4 regions of the Bacillus sp. N5-665 genome follow, and region 3 is predicted to be linked to each of the others. Evidence: a T-box and tRNA genes for the amino acid it is inferred to sense, from the RefSeq annotation. Region 3 holds a T-box; the other regions hold tRNA genes.
What was found. The T-box of region 3 lies ahead of proS (proline--tRNA ligase). A T-box ahead of a tRNA ligase gene usually reads a tRNA of that ligase, here a tRNA-Pro.

Region 1: it has a tRNA-Pro gene. The T-box ahead of proS (proline--tRNA ligase) is inferred to sense a tRNA for this amino acid. The anticodon was not compared.
Region 2: it has a tRNA-Pro gene. The T-box ahead of proS (proline--tRNA ligase) is inferred to sense a tRNA for this amino acid. The anticodon was not compared.
Region 4: it has a tRNA-Pro gene. The T-box ahead of proS (proline--tRNA ligase) is inferred to sense a tRNA for this amino acid. The anticodon was not compared.

What each region holds. Positions count from the first base shown of each region.
Region 1 covers NZ_CP093325.1:580,233-585,691, reverse strand. Annotated here, with positions in the region: gene MNO09_RS05330 (L-lactate dehydrogenase) at 1-54, opposite strand, end outside; gene MNO09_RS05325 (DUF4179 domain-containing protein) at 579-1,607, opposite strand; gene MNO09_RS05320 (sigma-70 family RNA polymerase sigma factor) at 1,600-2,130, opposite strand; tRNA gene MNO09_RS05315 (tRNA-Glu) at 2,340-2,411, opposite strand; tRNA gene MNO09_RS05310 (tRNA-Ser) at 2,417-2,507, opposite strand; tRNA gene MNO09_RS05305 (tRNA-Asn) at 2,514-2,588, opposite strand; tRNA gene MNO09_RS05300 (tRNA-Ile) at 2,596-2,672, opposite strand; tRNA gene MNO09_RS05295 (tRNA-Gly) at 2,683-2,753, opposite strand; tRNA gene MNO09_RS05290 (tRNA-Lys) at 2,767-2,842, opposite strand; tRNA gene MNO09_RS05285 (tRNA-Thr) at 2,853-2,928, opposite strand; tRNA gene MNO09_RS05280 (tRNA-Phe) at 2,943-3,018, opposite strand; tRNA gene MNO09_RS05275 (tRNA-Asp) at 3,032-3,107, opposite strand; tRNA gene MNO09_RS05270 (tRNA-Met) at 3,111-3,187, opposite strand; tRNA gene MNO09_RS05265 (tRNA-Ser) at 3,215-3,307, opposite strand; tRNA gene MNO09_RS05260 (tRNA-Ile) at 3,325-3,401, opposite strand; tRNA gene MNO09_RS05255 (tRNA-Met) at 3,406-3,482, opposite strand; tRNA gene MNO09_RS05250 (tRNA-Ala) at 3,503-3,575, opposite strand; tRNA gene MNO09_RS05245 (tRNA-Pro) at 3,590-3,663, opposite strand; tRNA gene MNO09_RS05240 (tRNA-Arg) at 3,674-3,747, opposite strand; tRNA gene MNO09_RS05235 (tRNA-Leu) at 3,751-3,839, opposite strand; tRNA gene MNO09_RS05230 (tRNA-Gly) at 3,856-3,930, opposite strand; tRNA gene MNO09_RS05225 (tRNA-Leu) at 3,960-4,040, opposite strand; tRNA gene MNO09_RS05220 (tRNA-His) at 4,064-4,139, opposite strand; tRNA gene MNO09_RS05215 (tRNA-Thr) at 4,150-4,225, opposite strand; tRNA gene MNO09_RS05210 (tRNA-Val) at 4,230-4,305, opposite strand; rRNA gene rrf (5S ribosomal RNA) at 4,310-4,425, opposite strand; rRNA gene MNO09_RS05200 (23S ribosomal RNA) at 4,527-5,459, opposite strand, start outside.
Region 2 covers NZ_CP093325.1:5,272,116-5,277,574, forward strand. Annotated here, with positions in the region: rRNA gene MNO09_RS29505 (23S ribosomal RNA) at 1-1,304, opposite strand, end outside; rRNA gene MNO09_RS29510 (16S ribosomal RNA) at 1,451-3,002, opposite strand; tRNA gene MNO09_RS29515 (tRNA-Gly) at 3,080-3,150, opposite strand; tRNA gene MNO09_RS29520 (tRNA-Pro) at 3,152-3,228, opposite strand; tRNA gene MNO09_RS29525 (tRNA-Arg) at 3,232-3,308, opposite strand; tRNA gene MNO09_RS29530 (tRNA-Leu) at 3,406-3,488, opposite strand; tRNA gene MNO09_RS29535 (tRNA-Lys) at 3,505-3,577, opposite strand; tRNA gene MNO09_RS29540 (tRNA-Gln) at 3,583-3,657, opposite strand; tRNA gene MNO09_RS29545 (tRNA-Asp) at 3,745-3,820, opposite strand; tRNA gene MNO09_RS29550 (tRNA-Met) at 3,824-3,900, opposite strand; tRNA gene MNO09_RS29555 (tRNA-Val) at 3,925-4,000, opposite strand; tRNA gene MNO09_RS29560 (tRNA-Glu) at 4,005-4,079, opposite strand; tRNA gene MNO09_RS29565 (tRNA-Ser) at 4,088-4,178, opposite strand; tRNA gene MNO09_RS29570 (tRNA-Asn) at 4,182-4,256, opposite strand; gene MNO09_RS29575 (SprT family protein) at 4,371-4,829, opposite strand; gene cmpA (cortex morphogenetic protein CmpA) at 5,025-5,141, shown strand; gene MNO09_RS29585 (Tex family protein) at 5,201-5,459, opposite strand, start outside.
Region 3 covers NZ_CP093325.1:5,089,860-5,095,318, reverse strand. Annotated here, with positions in the region: gene MNO09_RS28735 (MFS transporter) at 1-1,214, opposite strand, end outside; gene MNO09_RS28730 (alkaline phosphatase family protein) at 1,323-2,636, opposite strand; gene MNO09_RS28725 (YesK-like family protein) at 2,791-3,084, shown strand; T-box leader at 3,178-3,385, shown strand; gene proS (proline--tRNA ligase) at 3,432-4,862, shown strand; gene MNO09_RS28715 (cell wall anchor protein) at 4,977-5,459, opposite strand, start outside.
Region 4 covers NZ_CP093325.1:4,781,658-4,787,116, forward strand. Annotated here, with positions in the region: gene MNO09_RS27200 (hypothetical protein) at 1-180, shown strand, start outside; gene MNO09_RS27205 (DUF3965 domain-containing protein) at 423-1,574, opposite strand; gene MNO09_RS27210 (CBS domain-containing protein) at 1,872-2,291, opposite strand; tRNA gene MNO09_RS27215 (tRNA-Glu) at 2,421-2,492, opposite strand; tRNA gene MNO09_RS27220 (tRNA-Asn) at 2,494-2,568, opposite strand; tRNA gene MNO09_RS27225 (tRNA-Ile) at 2,577-2,653, opposite strand; tRNA gene MNO09_RS27230 (tRNA-Trp) at 2,665-2,735, opposite strand; tRNA gene MNO09_RS27235 (tRNA-Thr) at 2,742-2,814, opposite strand; tRNA gene MNO09_RS27240 (tRNA-Phe) at 2,824-2,899, opposite strand; tRNA gene MNO09_RS27245 (tRNA-Asp) at 2,908-2,983, opposite strand; tRNA gene MNO09_RS27250 (tRNA-Met) at 2,987-3,063, opposite strand; tRNA gene MNO09_RS27255 (tRNA-Ser) at 3,086-3,178, opposite strand; tRNA gene MNO09_RS27260 (tRNA-Ser) at 3,237-3,329, opposite strand; tRNA gene MNO09_RS27265 (tRNA-Ala) at 3,350-3,422, opposite strand; tRNA gene MNO09_RS27270 (tRNA-Pro) at 3,438-3,511, opposite strand; tRNA gene MNO09_RS27275 (tRNA-Arg) at 3,522-3,595, opposite strand; tRNA gene MNO09_RS27280 (tRNA-Leu) at 3,599-3,687, opposite strand; tRNA gene MNO09_RS27285 (tRNA-Gly) at 3,704-3,778, opposite strand; tRNA gene MNO09_RS27290 (tRNA-Leu) at 3,808-3,888, opposite strand; tRNA gene MNO09_RS27295 (tRNA-Lys) at 3,903-3,978, opposite strand; tRNA gene MNO09_RS27300 (tRNA-Gln) at 3,983-4,057, opposite strand; tRNA gene MNO09_RS27305 (tRNA-Tyr) at 4,069-4,152, opposite strand; tRNA gene MNO09_RS27310 (tRNA-Val) at 4,161-4,236, opposite strand; rRNA gene rrf (5S ribosomal RNA) at 4,242-4,357, opposite strand; rRNA gene MNO09_RS27320 (23S ribosomal RNA) at 4,459-5,459, opposite strand, start outside.

The DNA.
Region 1 (5,459 bases), 1.0 Mb from region 3:
ACAACCTACAGCTCCTGTTCCTACTAATACTACACGATTGATACCTTTTTTCATGTTAATTTCCCCTCTCTATTGTTCACATCTATTTTTTTATGATTGTTTAAGTAATTAATTAAAATACTAATTTAATGTTGTTTAACTTCTTTACATTCATATTGTAGCACGTATTATTGTGAATTACTTCACAAATTATGACCTATTTGTGAACTTTTTCACATAGAGTGTAAAGTTATTAAATCAAGTATGAAATCAATCTCAATGGAGGCGTTTTCTTTAGATTGTGAAAAGGTTTTTTTGGTAATTGAAATTATATCAGCGATTTTCGGAATATATCAACCGCAACTCCAAATATATCAGCGATTTTTACAATATATCGACTTACCGACAAAACTCGACAATGATAGCAGCATAAAAACGCCACCATTTCTGTATACTTCTACAAAAAGAATAGCGTCTTTTGATTATATAGATACAAATTTCTCTTAGCTGGATAGCGATATTTTTTCCATACACGTCAAATTAACATACCATCACTTATTAACAGTCAATAGACATGGGAACCTAACAAGTCTCTTCAATTATCGTAGCAACACAGTCGTTTTCAAATCTTCAGCACCTCCATTTTTTAATGTAGCATTTAGACCACTAAGATACGTAGGTTCAATTGTTAAGGATTTTGGAGGATTATCCATTGGTGGAAGAGCTAAAACAATATGGTGTCCGTATAGTCCCGTGCTACCAACTTGCAAGCTGACTCCTTCGTAGATTCTTCCTTCATCATCAGTGACAGTATAATCGAGTGCTGGCCAGCTATCATTAGCTTCCATTTCTTTTGGATAATCAAAGGTCAAATCAATCCTCGTTGAAAGTGACGAAAAGGTTACTTGATCTACTATTAATGCATACAGATTATCTTTCGTTAATGTTTTTATATTAGGAGTGAATTTACGAATCTCACTTTCAACTTTTGTAAGAGGAAATGCTACGTTCCATGTTCCTATTTGTCCAAATAAATCTTTCCCATGGACGGAAACATCAATTTTATCACCAAATTCACCGTAATTAGCCAGAGTAAATTCATGCTGCTCAATAATAGTGTTTTGTCCTTTTGACTTCTGTGAAGTAGAACCAATTGCAGCTCTAACTTCTTTCCCATTAATGGTTACATAACTAAATCCAGCTTTCTCTTCATTACTTTTGGAAATAGGGTTTTCTCCTTTGTATTCCACCGTGACCACTAAACGTCCACCATCGTAAACAGCCTCTTTCACATTCATCGTTAAACCACTATGGTTATCTTGTCTCTCAATTGATGTAGCAAGCTCATCCTTTTCAATTTTATCAGAAGCAATATCATTAAATTGTGCATAAATGGAGCCTATAACTGGAACACTCGATAATGTCTTTGCCATAGTAGGAGAAATGAATCCAGAACCTAAGAGAGAAACACATATTCCACAAGCAACAAGACTAGAATACTTCATTGTATTTTTTCTACGGTATTGATTTTTCTTAGCTTGAAGCACGGCTGTTTTTTCTCTTTGAATTAACCTATCTTCTGGTATAGGAATATCATTGATATGGTGATTAAATTCTTCTTTATTCATAACTATATCCCTCCTTTAAAATGGGGCGTAAGGCTTGCTTTGCTCGATGTAATTGAGATTTTACGGTTCCTTCTGGAGAATTAAGAATCTCAGCAACTTCCTTAATAGATAAATCGTGATAATACCTTAATACAATAATAGTTTTGTAAGTAGGATCTAAGAAATTAAATGCCTCGATTAAATCCAACGATTGCTCTAATTTATTCATGCTCTCTTCTGCACATAAATTAGAAAACATTTCATCATTCGCAAGAAATTGTCTAGAGGATTTTCTTACAAAATCAATGGATTTAAAAACAAGAATTTTAGTAATCCAACTTTGAAATTTCTCCGGCTTTTTTAACTTTCTCAATGAAAGATATGCTTCATAAATTGTTTCTTGGTATATATCCAGTGCATCTTGTTCATTTCTTACATAAGAATAAGCTGTTCGATATAGTTTTGGGCGAACAAAAGTAATAAGTTGTTCAAATGCTTGATCATTTCCTCTTGTCGCTTGTTTTACTAGATAGGCTATGTCCATTTTTATTTCTTCCTCCCTTTACTAATATAGTCGAATGAGAGAATAAAAAGGTTGCAAAAATAAGTGTATATATAAATCTCCTACAACTTATTGCAATGATTACTATCAAGCACTAATGCCACAAGAAATCCATAAAAAAAAGCAGACTATCAAAAGTCCACTTTTACACAACAAAAAAGAGATAGCAGATTATGCTATCTCTTTTAGTATGACCCGTACGGGATTCGAACCCGTGTTACCGCCGTGAAAGGGCGGTGTCTTAACCACTTGACCAACGGGCCAATTCTGGCAGAGAAGAAGGGATTCGAACCCTCGCACCGCGTTCGCGATCTACTCCCTTAGCAGGGGAGCCCCTTGAGCCACTTGGGTACTTCTCTATAATATGGCTCCGCAGGTAGGACTCGAACCTACGACCGATCGGTTAACAGCCGATAGCTCTACCACTGAGCTACTGCGGAATAATTATGGTGGGCCTAAATGGACTCGAACCATCGACCTCACGCTTATCAGGCGTGCGCTCTAACCAGCTGAGCTATAGGCCCATAATTGAAAAGCGGGTGAAGAGAATCGAACTCTCGACCAGAGCTTGGAAGGCTCTTGTTTTACCACTAAACTACACCCGCATTAAATTGTAAATGGTGAGCCATGAAGGATTCGAACCTTCGACCCTCTGATTAAAAGTCAGATGCTCTACCAACTGAGCTAATGGCTCATTTTGAAAGTGGTGCCGACTAGAGGACTTGAACCCCCAACCTACTGATTACAAGTCAGTTGCTCTACCAGTTGAGCTAAGTCGGCTTGCGACTTCAAAATGGTGGCTCGGGACGGAATCGAACCGCCGACACGAGGATTTTCAGTCCTCTGCTCTACCGACTGAGCTACCGAGCCTTTATGTAAAAAATGGCGGTCCCGACCGGGGTCGAACCGGCGATCTCCTGCGTGACAGGCAGGCATGTTAACCACTACACCACGGGACCATTTGGTTGCGGGGACAGGATTTGAACCTGCGACCTTCGGGTTATGAGCCCGACGAGCTACCGTGCTGCTCCACCCCGCGATGATAAAATATTTAATTTAGAAAAAATGGAGGAGGTAGAGGGATTCGAACCCCCGCGCGACTCTCGCCGCCTGTCGGTTTTCAAGACCGATCCCTTCAGCCGAACTTGGGTATACCTCCGAGATATAAAGCTTTAGTGGTGGACCTTGTAGGACTCGAACCTACGACCGGACGGTTATGAGCCGTCTGCTCTAACCAGCTGAGCTAAAGGTCCTTTATGGTAGCGGCGGAGGGGATCGAACCCCCGACCTCACGGGTATGAACCGTACGCTCTAGCCAGCTGAGCTACACCGCCATAAAAGATATTAAAATAAGTGGAGCCTAGCGGGATCGAACCGCTGACCTCCTGCGTGCAAGGCAGGCGCTCTCCCAGCTGAGCTAAGGCCCCGTGTTTTTGGAAAATCGGGAAGACAGGATTTGAACCTGCGACCCCCTGGTCCCAAACCAGGTGCTCTACCAAGCTGAGCCACTTCCCGTTAATAAAAGCGCGCCCGAGAGGAGTCGAACCCCTAACCTCTTGATCCGTAGTCAAACGCTCTATCCAATTGAGCTACGGGCGCATATGGTGCCGAGGGCGGGGGTCGAACCCGCACGGTGGTCACCCACCGCAGGATTTTAAGTCCTGTGCGTCTGCCTGTTCCGCCACCCCGGCATGTCATATTGAAAATTGGAGCGGAAGACGGGATTCGAACCCGCGACCCCAACCTTGGCAAGGTTGTATTCTACCACTGAACTACTTCCGCAAGACATGTATGAGTTATTTTATTAAAAGTGCGGGTGAAGGGAGTCGAACCCCCACGCCAAAGGCGCTAGATCCTAAGTCTAGTGCGTCTGCCAATTCCGCCACACCCGCATATTAATTATTCAAAGAAAAAATGGGGCGACTGATGGGAATCGAACCCACGAATGCCGGAGCCACAATCCGGTGCGTTAACCACTTCGCCACAACCGCCATGATTTTCTGGTGCCGACTAGAGGACTTGAACCCCCAACCTACTGATTACAAGTCAGTTGCTCTACCAATTGAGCTAAGTCGGCTAAATGGTGGAGGATGACGGGATCGAACCGCCGACCCCCTGCTTGTAAGGCAGGTGCTCTCCCAGCTGAGCTAATCCTCCATTTGCCTGGCAACGTCCTACTCTCACAGGGACAAGGTCCCAACTACCATCGGCGCTAGAGAGCTTAACTTCCGTGTTCGGTATGGGAACGGGTGTGACCTCTCTGCCATCATTACCAGACTGTATTCATTTAAGACAAGAATCATTATAACTTATTTAACTTTTAAAGTCAACAAGTTTTTTATATTCTTTCAAAACTAGATAACATTGCTTCATATTATATGGTTAAGTCCTCGATCTATTAGTATTCGTCAGCTCCACATGTCACCATGCTTCCACCTCGAACCTATCAACCTGATCATCTTTCAGGGATCTTACTAGCTTACGCTATGGGAAATCTCATCTTGAGGGGGGCTTCATGCTTAGATGCTTTCAGCACTTATCCCTTCCGCACATAGCTACCCAGCTATGCCCTTGGCAGAACAACTGGTACACCAGCGGTGCGTCCATCCCGGTCCTCTCGTACTAAGGACAGCTCCTCTCAAATTTCCTACGCCCACGACGGATAGGGACCGAACTGTCTCACGACGTTCTGAACCCAGCTCGCGTACCGCTTTAATGGGCGAACAGCCCAACCCTTGGGACCGACTACAGCCCCAGGATGCGATGAGCCGACATCGAGGTGCCAAACCTCCCCGTCGATGTGGACTCTTGGGGGAGATAAGCCTGTTATCCCCGGGGTAGCTTTTATCCGTTGAGCGATGGCCCTTCCATGCGGAACCACCGGATCACTAAGCCCGACTTTCGTCCCTGCTCGACTTGTAGGTCTCGCAGTCAAGCTCCCTTATGCCTTTGCACTCTACGAATGATTTCCAACCATTCTGAGGGAACCTTTGGGCGCCTCCGTTACACTTTAGGAGGCGACCGCCCCAGTCAAACTGCCCACCTGACACTGTCTCCCGGGTCGATAAGACCCGTAGGTTAGAATTTCAATACATTCAGGGCGGTATCCCACCAGCGCCTCCACCGAAGCTAGCGCTCCGGTTTCAATGGCTCCCGCCTATCCTGTACAAAATGTACCAAAATTCAATATCAGGCTACAGTAAAGCTCCACGGGGTCTTTCCGTCCTGTCGCGGGTAACCTGCATCTTCACAGGTACTATAATTTCACCGAGTCTCTGGTTGAGACAGTGCCCAAATCGTTACACCTTTCG
Region 2 (5,459 bases), 180 kb from region 3:
CCGGCATTCTCACTTCTAAGCGCTCCACCAGTCCTTCCGGTCTGACTTCACTGCACTTAGAACGCTCCCCTACCACTGATACCATTGGTATCAATTCGCAGCTTCGGTGGTGTATTTAGCCCCGGTACATTTTCGGCGCAGAGTCACTCGACTAGTGAGCTATTACGCACTCTTTAAATGGTGGCTGCTTCTAAGCCAACATCCTAGTTGTCTAAGCAACTCCACATCCTTTTCCACTTAATACACACTTTGGGACCTTAGCTGGCGATCTGGGCTGTTTCCCTCTTGACTACGGATCTTATCACTCGCAGTCTGACTCCTAAGGATAAGTCATTGGCATTCGGAGTTTGACTGAATTCGGTAATCCGATGAGGACCCCTAGTTCAATCAGTGCTCTACCTCCAAGACTCTTACACTTAAGGCTAGCCCTAAAGCTATTTCGGGGAGAACCAGCTATCTCCAGGTTCGATTGGAATTTCTCCGCTACCCACACCTCATCCCCGCACTTTTCAACGTGCGTGGGTTCGGGCCTCCATTCAGTGTTACCTGAACTTCACCCTGGACATGGGTAGATCACCTGGTTTCGGGTCTACGACCACGTACTAAACGCCCTATTCAGACTCGCTTTCGCTGCGGCTCCGCCTCTTCAGCTTAACCTCGCACGGGATCGTAACTCGCCGGTTCATTCTACAAAAGGCACGCCATCACCCATTAACGGGCTCTGACTATTTGTAGGCACACGGTTTCAGGATCTCTTTCACTCCCCTTCCGGGGTGCTTTTCACCTTTCCCTCACGGTACTGGTTCACTATCGATCACTAGGGAGTATTTAGCCTTGGGAGATGGTCCTCCCAGATTCCGACGGAATTTCACGTGTTCCGCCGTACTCAGGATACATTCAAGAGAGAACGAAGTTTCGACTACGGGGTTGTTACCCTCTACGACGGACCTTTCCAGGTCGCTTCGTCTACCTCGTTCCTTTGTAACTCCGTATAGAATGTCCTACAACCCCAAGAGGCAAGCCTCTTGGTTTGGGCTATGTTCCGTTTCGCTCGCCGCTACTCAGGAAATCGCATTTGCTTTCTCTTCCTCCAGGTACTTAGATGTTTCAGTTCCCTGGGTCTGTCTTCCTTACCCTATGTATTCAGGCAAGGATACCATACCATTACGTATGGTGGGTTTCCCCATTCGGAAATCTTCGGATCAAAGCTTACTTACAGCTCCCCGAAGCATATCGGCGTTAGTCCCGTCCTTCATCGACTCCTAGTGTCAAGGCATCCACCGTGCGCCCTTTCTAACTTAACCAAACTAAAATTAAAAAAATATGAGCTACACTGTTATCTAGTTTTCAAAGAACATACATTTATATATGAGAGATAGTTCTCTCAAAACTGAACAAAACGAAACACGGAAACTTATATTGATGAACAGCGTTCATCAATTCTCCATAGAAAGGAGGTGATCCAGCCGCACCTTCCGATACGGCTACCTTGTTACGACTTCACCCCAATCATCTGTCCCACCTTAGGCGGCTGGCTCCATAAAGGTTACCCCACCGACTTCGGGTGTTACAAACTCTCGTGGTGTGACGGGCGGTGTGTACAAGGCCCGGGAACGTATTCACCGCGGCATGCTGATCCGCGATTACTAGCGATTCCAGCTTCATGTAGGCGAGTTGCAGCCTACAATCCGAACTGAGAACGGTTTTATGAGATTAGCTCCACCTCGCGGTCTTGCAGCTCTTTGTACCGTCCATTGTAGCACGTGTGTAGCCCAGGTCATAAGGGGCATGATGATTTGACGTCATCCCCACCTTCCTCCGGTTTGTCACCGGCAGTCACCTTAGAGTGCCCAACTTAATGATGGCAACTAAGATCAAGGGTTGCGCTCGTTGCGGGACTTAACCCAACATCTCACGACACGAGCTGACGACAACCATGCACCACCTGTCACTCTGCTCCCGAAGGAGAAGCCCTATCTCTAGGGTTTTCAGAGGATGTCAAGACCTGGTAAGGTTCTTCGCGTTGCTTCGAATTAAACCACATGCTCCACCGCTTGTGCGGGCCCCCGTCAATTCCTTTGAGTTTCAGCCTTGCGGCCGTACTCCCCAGGCGGAGTGCTTAATGCGTTAACTTCAGCACTAAAGGGCGGAAACCCTCTAACACTTAGCACTCATCGTTTACGGCGTGGACTACCAGGGTATCTAATCCTGTTTGCTCCCCACGCTTTCGCGCCTCAGTGTCAGTTACAGACCAGAAAGTCGCCTTCGCCACTGGTGTTCCTCCATATCTCTACGCATTTCACCGCTACACATGGAATTCCACTTTCCTCTTCTGCACTCAAGTCTCCCAGTTTCCAATGACCCTCCACGGTTGAGCCGTGGGCTTTCACATCAGACTTAAGAAACCACCTGCGCGCGCTTTACGCCCAATAATTCCGGATAACGCTTGCCACCTACGTATTACCGCGGCTGCTGGCACGTAGTTAGCCGTGGCTTTCTGGTTAGGTACCGTCAAGGTGCCAGCTTATTCAACTAGCACTTGTTCTTCCCTAACAACAGAGTTTTACGACCCGAAAGCCTTCATCACTCACGCGGCGTTGCTCCGTCAGACTTTCGTCCATTGCGGAAGATTCCCTACTGCTGCCTCCCGTAGGAGTCTGGGCCGTGTCTCAGTCCCAGTGTGGCCGATCACCCTCTCAGGTCGGCTACGCATCGTTGCCTTGGTGAGCCGTTACCTCACCAACTAGCTAATGCGACGCGGGTCCATCCATAAGTGACAGCCGAAGCCGCCTTTCAATTTCGAACCATGCAGTTCAAAATATTATCCGGTATTAGCCCCGGTTTCCCGGAGTTATCCCAGTCTTATGGGCAGGTTACCCACGTGTTACTCACCCGTCCGCCGCTAACTTCTTGAGAGCAAGCTCTCAATCCATTCGCTCGACTTGCATGTATTAGGCACGCCGCCAGCGTTCATCCTGAGCCAGGATCAAACTCTCCAATAAAGTTAGTTTGTCTAGCATCTAAAAATAAAAATTGACGTTTCACGTTGTTTGTTTCGTTCAGTTTTCAAAGAACTAAAAGCGGGTGAAGAGAATCGAACTCTCGACCAGAGCTTGGAAGGCTCTTGTTTTACCACTAAACTACACCCGCGTGGTCGGGAAGACAGGATTTGAACCTGCGACCCCCTGGTCCCAAACCAGGTGCTCTACCAAGCTGAGCCACTTCCCGTTATGGCGCGCCCGAGAGGAGTCGAACCCCTAACCTCTTGATCCGTAGTCAAACGCTCTATCCAATTGAGCTACGGGCGCTTATTCATGATGTTTTTTCGTCGTTGTATTTTGGCGACTCGATTATCTTATCATACTACATTTTCAAATGCAAGTACTTTTTTGAAAGATTTTTTGATGCGGCCGAGAGGACTTGAACCTCCACGGGGTTTCCCCCACTAGGCCCTCAACCTAGCGCGTCTGCCGTTCCGCCACGACCGCGCGGAAAAAACAAAAGTGAGCCATGAAGGATTCGAACCTTCGACCCTCTGATTAAAAGTCAGATGCTCTACCAACTGAGCTAATGGCTCGTAAATGGCTGGGCTAGCTGGATTCGAACCAGCGCATGACGGAGTCAAAGTCCGTTGCCTTACCGCTTGGCTATAGCCCATCGAAATATTTATCTTCTTTTCAAAGACAAATGTTATTGTAACATAATGCCCAATAAAAAACAACTGCCAAATAGCAGAAGTTAAAATGGCGGTCCCGACCGGGGTCGAACCGGCGATCTCCTGCGTGACAGGCAGGCATGTTAACCACTACACCACGGGACCATTTGGTTGCGGGGACAGGATTTGAACCTGCGACCTTCGGGTTATGAGCCCGACGAGCTACCGTGCTGCTCCACCCCGCGATGATACTATTTATATAATTTATATGGTGGAGGATGACGGGATCGAACCGCCGACCCCCTGCTTGTAAGGCAGGTGCTCTCCCAGCTGAGCTAATCCTCCGAAGTGGTGACCCGTACGGGATTCGAACCCGTGTTACCGCCGTGAAAGGGCGGTGTCTTAACCACTTGACCAACGGGCCAGTATGTATGGCAGAGAAGAAGGGATTCGAACCCTCGCACCGCGTTAGCGATCTACTCCCTTAGCAGGGGAGCCCCTTGAGCCACTTGGGTACTTCTCTGTATGGCTCCGCAGGTAGGACTCGAACCTACGACCGATCGGTTAACAGCCGATAGCTCTACCACTGAGCTACTGCGGAATAATAATGACAATTTGTATCTTATAAAATTTCTTATCGTAAGTCAAGATGTTTTTTCACAACATCTTGTACAAACGTGACATGTTTATAATATACTGGATTGCGTTTTCACTGTCAAGATGTTTTCTTTATCAGGTTCAGTTTCCCTTTACACTTTCCGCAGACATATCTTTTTGTATTTATTTGACGTCTTCTTACATATTGAAGCAAACAGCCCATACATTCATACGTATAAACCTTTTTTTCCTTCTCTTCATTAATTATTCGTTTACAAAAGCGTGGCGCATCAACTTCTTTTAACAATTCACGAAAATCTCTATCCCGGTGCTTATAGCCCCTTCCTGTAATATGTAAGTGATAATGACAAAGCTCATGTTTAATGATTCCGACTAACTCTTCTTTCCCATACATTTCGTAATATCGATAATTCAGTTCAATATTGTGTGTATTCAATAGATAACGTCCACCAGTTGTACGCAACCTACTATTGAACATAGCTCTATGTAAAAATGGCATTCCGAAGTATTGTAGTGATACTTCTTCCACCAGACGCTGTATTTCTTGCTCATCCACTCTCATTCCTCCTAAACTAAAAAATATTTTTACACTTTTCTCCTCCCTTATACATATATTAAATAGTACATATACCCATCCTCATTCAAGAAGCGTGGTTTCTAAAAATATAGCATGAATAGAAATCCACTCACCAACCTCTCATCAATAGTACCTTAGATTTTTGAGAGTAGGATTAAACAAGGAGGGATTCCTATGCCTACGTGGCTAAAAAAACAAATGCAACGCGCATATTTTGAAAAAAACCGGTATCAAATTAAATTACTAAATGAATGCTGGTTTTATTATAGCAAAATACATCAAAGCTCATAATCCATTACACGTTTTATCCCATAAAAAAAGAGAGCAGTTTCATCTGCTCTCTTCTCTTACTATTCTATCGGCAACATGGATAGTGCAACGCGACCTTTTTTCGTATCAATATCATCTACCCATACCTTTACGATTTGTCCGACAGATACAATATCTAACGGATGCTTCACATACTGTTTGCTTAGTTTAGAAATATGTACTAAACCATCTTGTTTTACACCTACATCAACAAAAGCACCAAAATCAACAACGTTACGAACTGTTCCTTCCAGTTCCATACCACGTTTTAAATCTTCTAATTTCAAAATCCCTTTTTTC
Region 3 (5,459 bases):
AATCCACCGATAACGAACAGCACAATAATACTAAGGACACCAGCGTTGGTTTTTCCTGTTAATTGCGTTGTAACACCGACTAATACTGGACCCATAATTGCCGCGAATTTACCAAAGATATTATAAAATCCGAAGAATTCATTTGCAGATTCTTTTGGTACTAGTTTAGCAAAATAGGAACGACTAAGTGCTTGAATACCACCTTGAGAAGTGGCAACTAACATTGCTAAAATCCAGAAATCGAGTGTCGTTTTTAAGAAATAAGCATATATGCAGATAATGATATAAATAATAATACCGACGTATAGCATTTTTTTACCTGTAAATGTTTCTGATAATTTTCCGTATAATAAGGCGAATGGACAAGCTACAATTTGTGTGACAAATAAGATGATTAATAGATTCGTTGCACTAATACCGAGATCTGTTCCGTAAGCGGTAGACATAGTAATAATTGTATCGACCCCGTCAATGTAGAAGAAGTAAGCAATTAGGAACATAAAGACCGTTTTATATTCTTTAATATTTTTAAAAGTATCAGCAAGGCGTTTGAAGCTCATTGCAATTGGTCTAGGGTGACGTTCAATATAGTGCGTTTGCTCTACGTTTTTTAGCATTGGAATTGTAAATAATCCCCACCAAAGAGCTGTTATTGCGAATGAAATTTGACTGGCAATGCCGACTGATAAAGGGATAGTGCCTTTTTGAGCAAGAATAATAAGAGCGATACAACCGATGAAAGGAATAGTACTCCCAATATAGCCTAATGCAAAGCCTCGTGTAGAAATTCGGTCCATTCTATCTTTAGAGGTAACATCTACTAAAAATGCATCATAAAAAATGTTTGCTCCCGCAAAACCGACTAATGCGAGCATATAGCAGCCTAATAATAAGTACCACTGAGACGTTGGGACGACTGCTAGCATACTTGTAAATACGATACCGAGTCCAAAGAAGAATGTGAAAAATCGTTTTTTAAATCCTTTATAATCAGCAACTGTGCCGAGAATAGGAGCAAGTATAGAAATTAAAAGTGTAGCGAAAGAGTTCGCATATCCCCAATATGCCGTTGAAGTTGCACCAGATAGTCCGGCTTCTTTTGCAGCTGCTTTAAAGTAAATTGGAAATAATGCAGTGGTAATGACGAGCGAATATACCGAATTCGCCCAATCGTATAATATCCAGCTTTTTTCTTGTCTGGACATTTTTTTCATATAATGTTCCCCCTTAAATTTGTTCTACTAACAGTGTACAAAAATAAAAATTATAAAAAGAGAAACAGTGATGATTTTTACATAAATTTTACATATATACACAGTTCTTTACAATTGAAGTAAATCCTCTACAATTGATCCGTCTGTTTCACCTAAGTGTAAACCGAGTAGTCTAGCGATAGTTGGACCTTCATCAATAAGTCTCATATACGGAATGGTAACGCCGCTTTTTATCCCTTTCCCAGCAGCGATAAAAATTGTTTCATAGTTAGGTTTTGTTGGAGAGTATCCATGCGTACCAAATGTATATTTTTTACTAGGCGTAACATCTTTTTCAGTAATTTCTTTTATAAAATCGCCTGTATAGTTTTCAGTGAAATAATATCCTTCTTGTGCTTCCAACATAAATAAACAATTACCATCTGCACCGCAGTCTTTTGCAGCCTCATCATGAAGCATAAATTCAATACCGTTTTGTTTATTTTGAAGTAACTCTTCAAGTAGTAGTTGTATTTTTCGAATTGTATCCGTATCATTTTTGTCCTTCACATATACATAGGCAGAGCCGTCGCAACTTTGGCAATAGACCTTCCAGTCTACTAATTTTCCTTTTGAATTTATAGATATAAGCCCTTTTTGATGAAATAGTACATTTAATTGAATGGCTTTGTTTTCACTTAAAGCGCTATGATCACCGAGAGCGATAATTGTACTTTCTTCGTATAGGTCACTGTCTTTTAAAGCTTGAATAATTTTTCCTAGCCGTTCATCATGTCTATGGATAGCAGCTATTGTTTCGTTAGATTCAAAGCCGTGATAGTGTCTTTGAGTGTCTAAATCGGTGAAATGTACAAACATGACATTAGGCTTCTTCGTCTGGATTGTATGCACAGCAGAAGCAAGTACGAAATCATCGAGTTCAGGCTGTGATAAGCCATTTCTTATATGACCAAAACGCTGATTCAAATCTAATTGATATAGCGGGCTACCGCTAAATAATGAAACTAAAATTTGATTTTGCCACGGTCTATTTGGAAAAATTTCAGGTAAATTGTAATCAATATTTGCTCTGCCGGTAACAGGCCATAGAAGGGCAGCTGTCGTTAAATTTGCTTTATGTGCTTCATCGTATAACGTTGTTCCTTTAATGGATTTTCGGTACCAATGCCAATCTGGTGACTCGCGTCCAGGTTGAAGTAACGTATTGCTAACTACGCCATGTTTATTAGGGTAGTTTCCAGTAACGATTGTTGAGTGACTTGGATATGTTACAGAAGGATAAATAGGTTCCACTTTTCTTGCCATCGCGCCCTTGTTTATTAATGTTTGAAAATTAGGGAGTTTTTGTAATATAGGAAAATCTAAAGCTGATAAGCAATCGAAAGATAAAATAATGACGTGATTTGTTAATGCTTTATCCATAAAGTTCCCTCCTGATTATATAAAACCTATTCTTATATATTACTATTAATACCTAGTAATAAAAATATATTTCTAGGTAAAAATTTATTATTTATTTTCAGAAAAATTAAACATATAATTAAGTATAAGGGAATGAATGGAAGGAGGGAATACTATGGATTGGCTAGATGGATTTAGTATCTTTTACATCATTGGCGGAATTACGATTATCCTTGTATTTGCTATTTCGTATTTACTAAAGAAACGGTTTCCAAACAAACAGTTCGATATTATATTTGCACTTAGTTTAATACTTCTGTGTTTAGCATCCTTTCCGGTTACAATGATGGTGATTGGTGGATGGGAAGGAATGGGATATGGATTTATTGGTTTCTTCGTTCTACTTGGTACACTTATCGGTATGATTGCACATCAACTGGTAAAAATCTCGCGAAAAAGCTACGTATAAAACTGCAGAAAATGAAAAGAATATATAAAAATGAGAAAATTAGCTATTGTTTTAAAAAAGAATTTGTATTATGATAATCAACAAATTTATTTCGTTATAACGATGAAAAAGGACTAGTACATGTTCAACCTTTTTAGCAGAGAGAGAATCCGCCAGGCTGAAAGATTTTTAAAAAGGCGATATGGAACCTACCTTTGCGTTCTGCATATGCAGCGGGAATTTCCCGTTATCAAAAAGAGAGCATGCACAATTTTTTGTGCATGAATCAGGGTGGTAACGCCGGCAAAGCTCGGTCCCTATTTAGGGACGCGGGCTTTTTGGTATTTTCAAAAGGAGGAAGATTGACTATGGCAAAAGAACAAGTACAGGCGATTACGAAGATGGAAGAGGATTTTGCACAGTGGTACACAGATATTGTAAAAAAAGCAGAACTTGTTGATTATTCAAGTGTAAAAGGATGTATGATTCTACGCCCGTACGGTTATGCCTTATGGGAAAATATGCAGAAAGTTATGGATGAAAAGTTAAAAGCAACTGGTCATGAAAATGTATATATGCCAATGTTTATTCCAGAAAGTTTATTGCAAAAAGAGAAGGATCATGTAGAAGGATTTGCTCCTGAAGTAGCATGGGTGACACATGGCGGGGATGAAAAATTAGCGGAGAGACTTTGTATACGGCCTACATCTGAAACTTTATTCTGTGAGCATTTTTCAAAAATTGTGCAATCCTATAATGATTTGCCAAAGCTATATAATCAGTGGTGTTCAGTAGTTCGTTGGGAGAAAACAACGAGACCATTCCTTCGTACAACGGAATTCTTATGGCAAGAGGGTCATACAATTCATGAAACAGCAGAAGAATCGCAAGCTGAAACGTTACATATTTTAAATCTATATGCTTCTTTCTGTGAAGATTACTTAGCAATACCAGTAATTAAAGGGCAAAAAACAGAAAAAGAAAAGTTTGCAGGAGCAAAGGCAACTTATACGATCGAAAGTTTAATGCATGATGGGAAAGCACTTCAAACAGGAACATCCCATAACTTTGGAACGAATTTCTCTGAAGCATTTGATATTAAATTTTTAGATCGCAACGGTAAGTGGCAATATGTACACCAAACATCTTGGGGTGTATCAACAAGAATGATAGGTGGACTTATTATGGTTCATAGCGATAATAATGGTCTTGTAATGCCTCCTAAAGTCGCACCAGTACAAGTTGTTATTGTGCCGATTGCTCAGCATAAAGAAGGAGTTTTAGCGAAAGCAACAGAGTTACAAGAACATATTCAAAAGGTTGCACGAGTAAAAATAGATGCTAGTAATAAAACACCAGGCTGGAAATTTAATGAGTATGAAATGAAGGGCATTCCAATTCGATTAGAAGTTGGTCCTAAAGATATTGAAAAGAATCAAGTTGTACTTGTTAGAAGAGATACGAAAGAAAAAGAATTTATATCAATGGATCAATTAGAAAAACGTATTCCAGCACTACTTGAGGAAATTCATAATTCTTTATTTAATAAAGCAAAAGTATTTCGCGATGAGAATACGTATAGTGCGACGAATTTCGAAGAGATGAAAAAAGTAGCTGATGAAAAGCAAGGATTTATTAAGGCAATGTGGTGCGGAGAATTAGCTTGTGAAGAGAAACTAAAAGAAGAAGTTGGAGTATCTTCTCGCTGTATGCCTTTTGAGCAAGAGCATTTAGCTGACCAATGTATTTGTTGTGGTAAAGAAGCTAAACAAATGGTGTATTGGGGAAAAGCGTATTAATGCTTTTTTGATAGATGATAAAAAGGACTTTGGGCTGCATAATAAAATGCAATCCAAAGTCCTTTTTAGTTTTGCAATTTGTTTCATGTATGTTTTAGATGGAAGGATGTGTTTTTATTTTGCGTTTTTACGGCGAATAAATAGTAACATACCGATTAGGAATGTTGAAAGTCCCATTAAAATAGATGCAGGATAATGCGTTGCCGTATTAGGTAACTTATCGCCTTCTTTTTTCACATTATCTTTTACATTACCACCTTGGGATCCGTTGCCACCTTGAGAACTACTATCGCTTTTAACGCGGTTGCCGCCTTGAGAGCCATTACCACCTTGAGAACTGCTATCGCCTTTAACACGGTTACCACCTTGAGAACCGTTACCACCAGAACCGTTGCCACCAGAAGCATTGCCGCCAGAACCGTTACCACCAGAACCGTTACCACCAGAACCATTGCCACCAGAACCACTGCCGCCAGAACCGCTACCACCAGAACCGTTACCACCAGAACCGTTACCACCAGAAGCATTGCCGCCAGAACCGTTACCACCAGAACCGTTACCACCAGAACCATTGCCACCAGAACCATTGCCACCAGA
Region 4 (5,459 bases), 310 kb from region 3:
AAACAAAAAATTGCCCATATATATAATGCCATCTTTCTATTAAGTGCCCTAATAACAAATATTATTAGTAATGGTTTTTATTTATCTACCGTATTTCCTGTATTCTTTATGGCTGTTTTATTATTCATAGCTAGATACATTCATGTCCCTACTAACAAAAAACACGAACAAAAAGCTTAGAAAGAGGAGACATTGTGTACCGATCTTTCAAAGATAATCCGCTAAAATATATATTGAATTTATACACAAAAATAAATACTTTTTTTGGTATACAAGGAAGCAATACGGCACAATTTCTCCTTTATGGAATTTTATTTCTCGTCTTAATTGCGTTCTCCTTGCTTTACTAATAAAAAAAAGGATCTCACATAAACTTGAGATCCTTTTTAATTTATATAAATTTTTTATATAGAAAATGCTCTTTATCCACAAGCATATTTTTCATAAATAAAGCTAAGATTATATTTTTTCTCTAAACTCATTCTTTGTTCATCATCACACCAATAGAACAGAATGTCATGAATCGTTGCATAACGCTTATTTTTAAGAAATAGTTTAAAGAATGATGGTAAACAATCATGTAATTGTATAAATATATAATTGCGTAATATTTCTTCTTTATATTCAATGCCCTTACAAATATACAGTAATTCTTCACAATAATATGCATGTTGCGGAACTTGAATCATTTCGAAAAATGGCACATATGATAATAACTTTCCGATAAAATGATCATATCGATCCATTATCCCTATCGTCATATGCTCCATCATTTCTTTCATTACATATAAATAATCATCTACATGAGTAGTTTTCAATGGGTCTAATCGATCTGAAATTTGAGAAAGTACAGCTCTTTGACAAGCTAACACCGCTTGACTAGGTCCATAATATGATAGGAAGTCTGTACACTTACGATATTTTCGTAATAAGTCATGTGTGTATAAGTCATACACAAACGTATTACAATACATCGCTAGACTCATCATATCACTATTTAATTGCTCTTTTGATAGTAATTTAGCTCTCTTACACATATAAAAGAATGTAAATTCCAATACTTCTTTATGAGATAATAGTTGTTTACAATCCGTTATACATTTCTCATTAAATTTAACCCTATCCCAAATTTCTACATCCCCATCAGTCAATTCACCCATACGATATTTAATAATTAAATAGTTTAAAGCAACCGCTTGCGTCAACAGATCCCACGTTTCATATTCCAATGAAGTGTGAACAAACTCAGCTAGTCCTTGAGTTATCATAAATGTATTTGCTTCTTCATACCAACCAATCTCTTGGCATAAGCGAAGAATACGTACTAGAGTTGGAATTTCATCTTTATGAAACTGCGGCAAATTCTTTACTTTATCCATTCCATATACGATAAATGCCGCTAAATTTTCTTCTTTATAAAATTCTTTTTCTTTCCACACTAATATAGTCCGTTCTTTCCCTTCACCTTTTGGATGACAAGGTACAAGCAAAGAAAATAATTCAGCGAAATTATTTGGTTCTATATATGTATCTGTAACCAAATTCCAATTTGGATCGCGCTGTACAGCCCTCATATAATTCCCCTTCCCTTTTGTCTACATAGGAAATATTAATCCATTATTACATCATTAACAATGAATATTGTTATATTCAAAATCTTTCATAATACTTATATCTATCAGTATATCATTTTTTCTCTTATTTAAAATTAGGAATGACAAATTTTAAAAAACTGTCGAAATTACTAACTGTATACTTATATTATATAATGTCTCAGATACATCATGCTAACATATTAGTTTAATCCATATATACTAGAATAATGCATCTGATTTTTATACGTAACTTATCCCACTAATGAACGACTCTCTTCATTCCGTATGCTCCGAGATTTCACTTAAAGCAAATCCAGCTTGATCATCTGCCGATTCTCTTATAGCTAAATCACCTAGTGCTAGCATCCCCACGAGTTGACCACTCTCAACTACTGGTAATCGTCTAATTTGATACTGTGCCATTAACTCTGTAGCTTTTTCAATAGAATCATCTGGAGAAACTGAAACAATGTTTGTTGTCATTACATTTGTAATTTTATTAGATCCAGGATGTTTCTCAGCAATCCCACGAACAACTAAATCTCGGTCCGTAACAAGCCCAACAACTTGCTCATTTTCAACAACTGGAATCAATCCAATCGATTCTTCTTTCATCTTTACAGCAGCCTCATATACATTGTCTAGCGGTGTACAATGTACAACATGAGTACTCATAAAATCTCTCACTCGTGTCATTTTTGTCTCCTCCTTTTTATACATACCATAGCTTTTCCTAAATCCCTTTATTTATTTCAGGAAAATCAGTTGATAAAGGAGGATTCCACAAAATAAAAAAGAGTCAGCAATATGCTGACTCTTTTTTTATGACCCGTACGGGATTCGAACCCGTGTTACCGCCGTGAAAGGGCGGTGTCTTAACCACTTGACCAACGGGCCATGGCTCCGCAGGTAGGACTCGAACCTACGACCGATCGGTTAACAGCCGATAGCTCTACCACTGAGCTACTGCGGAATAATATATGGTGGGCCTAAATGGACTCGAACCATCGACCTCACGCTTATCAGGCGTGCGCTCTAACCAGCTGAGCTATAGGCCCATACACTTTTACAGGGGCAGTAGGAATCGAACCCACACTGGAGGTTTTGGAGACCTCAGTTCTACCTTTAAACTATGCCCCTAAAGGATGCCGACTAGAGGACTTGAACCCCCAACCTACTGATTACAAGTCAGTTGCTCTACCAATTGAGCTAAGTCGGCATAAAAAAATGGTGGCTCGGGACGGAATCGAACCGCCGACACGAGGATTTTCAGTCCTCTGCTCTACCGACTGAGCTACCGAGCCAACATAAATGGCGGTCCCGACCGGGGTCGAACCGGCGATCTCCTGCGTGACAGGCAGGCATGTTAACCACTACACCACGGGACCATTTGGTTGCGGGGACAGGATTTGAACCTGCGACCTTCGGGTTATGAGCCCGACGAGCTACCGTGCTGCTCCACCCCGCGACAATATAATGTTTTTAAAAAATGGAGGAGGTAGAGGGATTCGAACCCCCGCGCGACTCTCGCCGCCTGTCGGTTTTCAAGACCGATCCCTTCAGCCGAACTTGGGTATACCTCCATGAAGGAAAAAACAAAAATTTTATTATTATATGTATCTAAACCATTTAAAAAGAAAATGGAGGAGGTAGAGGGATTCGAACCCCCGCGCGATTCTCACCGCCTGTCGGTTTTCAAGACCGATCCCTTCAGCCGAACTTGGGTATACCTCCGAGACATATAATAAATAAAGTGGAGCCTAGCGGGATCGAACCGCTGACCTCCTGCGTGCAAGGCAGGCGCTCTCCCAGCTGAGCTAAGGCCCCATGTTTTTGGGAATATCGGGAAGACAGGATTTGAACCTGCGACCCCCTGGTCCCAAACCAGGTGCTCTACCAAGCTGAGCCACTTCCCGTTAATAAAAGCGCGCCCGAGAGGAGTCGAACCCCTAACCTCTTGATCCGTAGTCAAACGCTCTATCCAATTGAGCTACGGGCGCATATGGTGCCGAGGGCGGGGGTCGAACCCGCACGGTGGTCACCCACCGCAGGATTTTAAGTCCTGTGCGTCTGCCTGTTCCGCCACCCCGGCATGTCATATTGAAAATTGGAGCGGAAGACGGGATTCGAACCCGCGACCCCAACCTTGGCAAGGTTGTATTCTACCACTGAACTACTTCCGCAAGACATGTTTGAGTTATTTTATTAAAAGTGCGGGTGAAGGGAGTCGAACCCCCACGCCAAAGGCGCTAGATCCTAAGTCTAGTGCGTCTGCCAATTCCGCCACACCCGCATATTTTGTTAAAATGGTGAGCCATGAAGGATTCGAACCTTCGACCCTCTGATTAAAAGTCAGATGCTCTACCAACTGAGCTAATGGCTCTTAATGGCTGGGCTAGCTGGATTCGAACCAGCGCATGACGGAGTCAAAGTCCGTTGCCTTACCGCTTGGCTATAGCCCATTAATTAAGAATGGTGGAGGGGGGCAGATTCGAACTGCCGAACCCGAAGGAGCGGATTTACAGTCCGCCGCGTTTAGCCACTTCGCTACCCCTCCGACATATATGGTGGAGGATGACGGGATCGAACCGCCGACCCCCTGCTTGTAAGGCAGGTGCTCTCCCAGCTGAGCTAATCCTCCATTTTGCCTGGCAACGTCCTACTCTCACAGGGACAAGGTCCCAACTACCATCGGCGCTAGAGAGCTTAACTTCCGTGTTCGGTATGGGAACGGGTGTGACCTCTCTGCCATCATTACCAGACTATATTCATTTAAGACAAGAATCATTTTAACTTATTTAACTTTTAAAGTCAACAAGTTTTTTATATTCTTTCAAAACTAGATAACATTGCTTCATATTATATGGTTAAGTCCTCGATCTATTAGTATTCGTCAGCTCCACATGTCACCATGCTTCCACCTCGAACCTATCAACCTGATCATCTTTCAGGGATCTTACTAGCTTACGCTATGGGAAATCTCATCTTGAGGGGGGCTTCATGCTTAGATGCTTTCAGCACTTATCCCTTCCGCACATAGCTACCCAGCTATGCCCTTGGCAGAACAACTGGTACACCAGCGGTGCGTCCATCCCGGTCCTCTCGTACTAAGGACAGCTCCTCTCAAATTTCCTACGCCCACGACGGATAGGGACCGAACTGTCTCACGACGTTCTGAACCCAGCTCGCGTACCGCTTTAATGGGCGAACAGCCCAACCCTTGGGACCGACTACAGCCCCAGGATGCGATGAGCCGACATCGAGGTGCCAAACCTCCCCGTCGATGTGGACTCTTGGGGGAGATAAGCCTGTTATCCCCGGGGTAGCTTTTATCCGTTGAGCGATGGCCCTTCCATGCGGAACCACCGGATCACTAAGCCCGACTTTCGTCCCTGCTCGACTTGTAGGTCTCGCAGTCAAGCTCCCTTATGCCTTTGCACTCTACGAATGATTTCCAACCATTCTGAGGGAACCTTTGGGCGCCTCCGTTACACTTTAGGAGGCGACCGCCCCAGTCAAACTGCCCACCTGACACTGTCTCCCGGGTCGATAAGACCCGTAGGTTAGAATTTCAATACATTCAGGGCGGTATCCCACCAGCGCCTCCACCGAAGCTAGCGCTCCGGTTTCAATGGCTCCCGCCTATCCTGTACAAAATGTACCAAAATTCAATATCAGGCTACAGTAAAGCTCCACGGGGTCTTTCCGTCCTGTCGCGGGTAACCTGCATCTTCACAGGTACTATAATTTCACCGAGTCTCTGGTTGAGACAGTGCCCAAATCGTTACACCTTTCGTGCGGGTCGGAACTTACCCGACAAGGAATTTCGCTACCTTAGGACCGTTATAGTTACGGCCGCCGTTT